Labrenzia sp. PHM005: one gene and its partner. The protein of the gene in region 1 binds, or shares a complex with, the protein of each later gene. Links are inferred from orthologs where the notes say so. Each region holds a gene or a part of one and is shown on either strand. Other genes may lie near its edges.

Region 1 (2,816 bases):
CCGCAGACCCGCAGCATGTCCGTTTTTTGAACCGCCGGTGTCAGGCGGAACACCGGTTTGCTCGGATTAAAGACGGTCCGCGGATGCGGTTCGAAGCTCATCGCAAACACCGGGTGATGGGTGCCGTGGCCCAAACCGAGGGCGGCGTCCAGAACCGCCCGGTGGCCCCGGTGCACGCCATCAAAATTGCCGATCGCAACAATCCCGCCTTTTAGAGCGCTCGGAAAAGCCTCGAGCGACTCGGCGATTTTGAACTCAGGAGATGATGTGCGGCTCATACGGCTGACCTTCGCGCAAGGTGGCATTTCTTAAAAGCTGGCGTTCCGGAACGGACAGAATGAAACCCGGAGAAGGTTTCCGGGCCGCGTGGAACGTGCCGCCAACGCTCAAAAAGGTCAAGCAGATCTAATGAGGATTTCTTTTAGAGCCTGGAACGGTCCTCTGACCGGCTTGGCACCTTCACCAGGGCTTCGCCTTCCAGGACGACTGTGTCTTCAACACTGCAGACGCAAGAGAGCCGGGCCCGGTTGCCGCGGTCCATCAGTTCTTCCACCTTGACGGTGACTGTGACATCGTCGCCGATCTTAACGGGGGCTTTGAAATTCAAGGTTTGAGACAGATAAATGGCGCCAGGTCCTGGCAGGCGCGTTCCCAAAACCGCGGAAATCAGGCTTGCGGTATAAAGCCCGTGCGCGATCCGGGTCTTGAATGGGGTGCGCGCGGCAAAGTGTTCCGACAGATGGATCGGGTTCCGGTCACCGGAGACTTCGGCAAAGCCGACAACATCTGAAGAACTGACATGTTTTACGAGTTCTTCCGTCATACCGACCGTCAAGTCTTCGAAACAGAGTTTTTGCAGTTCCAACATGGTTTTTCGCGCCTTATGTTTCCGGTTTTTTGGCAAGCCGGACGCTAAGCGGGGCGGGGTTTTCTGACAATTAGGCTTTCGGTGAAGAAAAAAAGTCTCTGTTATTAACGGTCTTTTCAGTTGCTCCCCTTAAATTGCCTTGAGTGTGGGGAGGTGAGGACACAGAGAAATGTGTTGCTCTCCTTCAAAGTCATAACGCGTCCATCGGCCCACGGCCAGGGGCCGCGCAAACTGACAGTATGGAGTAGACAATGGCCCTTGATCTTCAGATGCCGGTCCTCGTGGTCGATGACTACAAGACGATGATTCGCATCATTCGCAACCTTCTGAAACAGCTCGGTTTCGAAGACATTGACGATGCTGCGGACGGCACCGAAGCCCTGGAAAAAATGAAGCAGCGCCGGTACGGTCTTGTGATTTCGGACTGGAACATGGAACCGATGACCGGTTACGAACTGCTCAAGCAGGTTCGTGCGGATGGTTCTTTGAGCAAAACACCGTTCATCATGGTGACGGCTGAATCCAAAACGGAAAACGTGATCGCTGCGAAAAAAGCTGGCGTGAACAATTACATCGTGAAGCCCTTCAATGCGCAGACGTTGAAAGGCAAGATCGAGGCTGTCTTCTCCGACTAAGAATGGCAAGGCGGAGGCAGACATGTGTCTCTTTCTCCGCCCGTGCCGGTATCCGATTTACGCGGAGCAGTTCTGCTGGGCAGGCAGGCTGCGGCCGGCAATCGTGCCAAGAGTGTTTTACCGCCGGTCTTAAGAGCGGGACAGCACTTGCTGCTTGGAGGCGGCGGTAGGAATGGACACCACTGAAAGGCTCGATCTCATGGCCAAAATAAAACAAGAAAATGTCGCGCGGATCATTGATTTCCTGGAACAAAACAAGACTCGGGAAGGGGAGGTCTCTCTAACAGATGTGATGCATCTGGCAGAGGTGATGTCCGGGTCGATGCATGACTTCCTGTCGACGGTTCAGCCAGCGGTCACGGAAGAGCTGACCATGATCGCCAAAGAAATCACCCGCATGAAGCAGGAGATTTCCGCGCTTCGTGCCAATGATATGACCGGCAATAAAATCCCCGATGCAGGACGCGAACTCGATGCCATCGTGGAGGCAACCGAAAACGCGACCAACACCATTATGGAAGCAGCCGAAGAAATCATGGCGGCCGATCCGAGCGACACAGACGCCTATCAGGATCTTGTCAGCAACAAGATGATCGGCATTTTTGAGGCCTGCACCTTCCAGGACATCACTGGTCAGCGGATTTCGAAAGTCGTCAGCACGCTGCGTTACATCGATGAGCGGGTGTCGTCTTTCATCGAACACTTGCGCATTCCGGCCGATTTTGAAGCCGAGATGAACGAAAGCGAAGAAGACCGCCGCAAGCGCGAATTGATCCTGCACGGCCCGCAGCACAGCGGCGAAGGCGTGTCGCAGAACGATATCGATGCCCTTCTGGGCGATTCCCAGGCCGATATCGACAAGCTGTTCGACTGATTGTTTTAAAACAGAATTTGAAAAGGCCGCTCCATTGGGCGGCCTTTTTTGCGTTTTCGATAGAAGATTGCTGGGGCAAGTGGGGCGCCAGTCGCATGAAGACCAAGAGTGCATGTGACGGTGCCTTGGCTGGGCGGGCATTGTTGCTGATAACTGGCACGACGCGACTATGGGCCTTAGGCGACTTTGAGACATTAGTTCTAGGTGTGGCGCATTCCCGAAATGGGCGGGAGGCGAACATGTGTTGCAGATTGAACCAACTGCAGCAATGGTGCCGTTAAGTTGGCTAGACGGGCTACTGCAGTTCTTACAAAACGGCACAAAGCAACCAACGAGACGTCCTAACGTTTCTGATCTTTTGTTGCGGGCGGGCACAGTCTGCGGCAGTTTTGTAACTCATCATTCGTAGTCCCATGAAGTTCAGACTGAGTTAGGCGAC
Region 2 (2,978 bases), 320 kb from region 1 along the record:
GGATCTGATCTTCGTTCACGGTCAAAATGTCGGAGACTGCATCGACGAGCAGACCCATGGTGCGCTCTTTTACTGTGACGATAATGACGACGTGAAAAGGTGTGGTCTCAGTGCGCCCCAGGCCGAACCGGCACCGCAGATCAAAGGTGGGTACAATCGTACCACGGAGGTTCAGCACCCCGAGATTGTAGTCCGGCTGATTGGGCAATGGCGCCGTTTGCGTCCACCCCTTGATTTCCCGCACAGCCATGATGTCGATGGCGAATTCCTCATCACCGACCCGGAAGCTGATAAACTGATGCAATTCCCCTTGGTGTACCGGTGCGGCATCCCCCGCCGCATCATTCATGGGGACATTGTCTGCCTGTTCGCTCATCCTTTTTTCCCCGTATTTAGTCACACTGTGGCCGGCGATTGAGAGCCGTCCGAGTTGGTCAATGGTACTGCCGGAGAAGACGGCGACGAGCCGAGGTCTTCCGATAGTTTTGTTCGAGCTGCCACCACTTCCCGGTGCGCAGGAACCTGCAGCATCTTCAACTGTTCAATGTCGAGGATCAGTGCGACCCGCCCATTGCCCAGAATTGTGGCCCCAGAAACCCCGGGCACCGGATCGAAATTCTCTTGGATACTTTTGATCACAACCTGCTGCTGACCGATCAGTTCATCAATCAGCAAGGCAACCTTGCCGCCATTTGCGGTTTCGGTGACGACCACCAACCCCTTGCATGGATCACTGATGGCATCGGGTACATTGAACAGCTGGTGGATACGGATCAGGCGAATGTATTCGCCTCGCATGGCAACCACTTCACCACCACCTGCCAACGCACGGAACTGCTCTGTGGTTGGCCTGAAACTTTCCACGATGCTTGTTAGTGGCAAGATGTATGTCTCGGCACCCAATGCAACCAGCATTCCGTCCAGAACGGCAAGCGTCAGAGGAATGGTCAGCGTAAAACGGGTTCCTTTGCCGAAAGAAGACTGCACAGAAATACGACCACCGAGATTGTTGATATTCCGGCGGACAACATCCATCCCGACACCACGTCCAGATACATCGGTGACAGATTGCGCCGTTGAAAAACCCGGGGCAAAAATAAGATCGTCAATTTCTTCATCGGACAGCTTTGCGTCTGATGGGACAATCCCCTTCTCCACGGCCTTCTTGAGCAAAGTATCCCGGTTGATACCCTTTCCGTTATCGGTCACTTGAATGATGATGTTGCCACCAGCGTGACGCGCGGAGAGCTTGATCGTTCCAAGAGGTTTCTTGCCGTTCTCGACCCGAACGTCCGGATCTTCAATCCCATGATCGATCGCATTGCGGATCATGTGCGTTAGCGGATCGGCCAGTTCCTCGATAACCGTCTTATCGACTTCGGTCTGCTCCCCCTCCGTGATCAGACGAATCTGTTTGCCCAGCTTGCCGGAAACTTCCCTGACCAATCGTGGCATGCGGGCGAACACAGATTTAACTGGTTGCATACGGATCGCCATGACGCATTCTTGAAGCTCGCGAATAACACGGGCCATCTCCTCGTGGCCCTGTAGGCTCATCCCAGTTGTGCCCGGTCGTCCGTCACTGGCCTGCTGAGCTTGCATGGATTGCATAATCACCAGCTCTCCAACGACATTCACCAGCCGGTCGACACGTTCCAAGTCCACCCGGATTGACGACATGCCGCCTTGCGCAGCAGCTTGTTTGGACCCAGCTTCCGCTGGAGCCTTTGGAGCCGTACTCGACTGTTGTGAAATTGCAGCGGGTTCGACAGGCTCCGGCGCGTCCGGTTTCTGTTGCACCGCTGCCTCTTGCCCGCTCTGATCCTGAACTGGCGCAGTTTCCACATCCGCGTCAACCGCTTCAGCTTGCGCCACAACCGTGACTTTCAAATCACAGTCGTCTTCGACGAATTCAAAAACCTCACGGATTTCGTCCTCGCCATGATCAGTGGCGAGCAGAATCGACCAAGAGAGGTAAGAATCTTCCGGCTCCAGAGACGTCAGGTGCGGCAGTTGGGAATAGTCACAGGTGACCACTGCATCGCCCAGCCGCTTCAACTCGCGGATCAATAAAAGCGGGTCGTTTCCGTGACGAAAGAGCACCGAGTGCGGACGAAACTCGATAGAGAATGTCTGGCGAGACCCGGAACCTCCCGATTGTTCAGGTGCCGTCTCTTGATGCGCGTTTGTTTCAGTGTCTCCACCACCCTGAATCTCGGACAGGATCTGATCGAGGTCCGCTCTAACGTCCGCACCGTAGCTGGCATCCAGTGCCACTTCGCCTTGCGCCGCCTCGACCATAGCCGCCAGGATATCGCCCGCCCGGATCAGAACATCTGCTACATGTTTGGTCTGTGGAATTGCGCCATCACGCAGATGGTCCAGCAATGCTTCATATCTATGAGCGAATTCGACCAGCTGCATGAAGCCAAAGGCCCCTGCACCTGCCTTTATAGAATGGACCGCACGAAAAATGGCGTTCAAGGCTTCGCTGTCGGCCACCTCTTCCTGCATGAGCGCAAGCCGCTCATCCAGATCTGCAAGCAACTCCGTACATTCTTCAAAGAATGTTCTCTTGAACTGCGCGAGTTCGTCATTGCCGAAAGATTGGCCAGACATGAAACCTTATCCGTAAGTTTTTAGGGGCAGACTTTGTTCACAACCTGGACGAGTTTGTCCGGCGTGAAAGGTTTGACTATCCAGCCGGTGGCGCCAGCAGCTTTGCCATCAGCTTTTTTTGCGTCGCCTCCTTCGGTGGTCAGGACGAGAATGGGGACAGCACGGTGGCTACCGCCCCCACCCCGGACCCGTTTTACGAGCGTTACGCCATCCATATTCGGCATGTTGATGTCTGTAATAATGAGGTCGACCTTGTCCTTCTCGAGGACGGACAGTGCTTGAACACCGTCTTCTGCTTCGACGACATCAAAACCAGCACCTTTCAATGTGAAGCGAACCATGTCTCGCATGGTTTTTGA

The links.
Region 2: the proteins of FJ695_RS26700 (region 1) and FJ695_RS25215 are in contact, whole or in part, in a solved structure (PDB 1A0O), measured with the Escherichia coli proteins. The link is inferred for Labrenzia sp. PHM005 from one-to-one orthologs.

What each region holds. Positions count from the first base shown.
Region 1 is NZ_CP041191.1:5,894,577-5,897,392, reverse strand. The notes cover bases 24-2,811. They hold FJ695_RS26700 (response regulator), read left to right. Parts: upstream 24-1,119; coding sequence 1,120-1,503; downstream 1,504-2,811. Other genes in these bases: FJ695_RS26695 (chemotaxis protein), read left to right, coding at 1,676-2,377; FJ695_RS26705 (MaoC family dehydratase), read right to left, coding at 422-868; FJ695_RS26710 (bifunctional riboflavin kinase/FAD synthetase), read right to left, coding at 24-278. In the rest of the region: more of FJ695_RS26710, read right to left, coding at 1-23. UniProt on the Escherichia coli protein: Involved in the transmission of sensory signals from the chemoreceptors to the flagellar motors.
Region 2 is NZ_CP041191.1:5,572,278-5,575,255, forward strand. Bases 9-2,958 are described here. They hold FJ695_RS25215 (chemotaxis protein CheA), read right to left. Parts: upstream 2,620-2,958; coding sequence 397-2,619; downstream 9-396. Other genes in these bases: FJ695_RS25210 (chemotaxis protein CheW), read right to left, coding at 9-376; FJ695_RS25220 (response regulator), read right to left, coding at 2,640-2,958. Outside these bases: more of FJ695_RS25210, read right to left, coding at 1-8; more of FJ695_RS25220, read right to left, coding at 2,959-2,978. UniProt on the Escherichia coli protein: Involved in the transmission of sensory signals from the chemoreceptors to the flagellar motors. CheA is autophosphorylated; it can transfer its phosphate group to either CheB or CheY.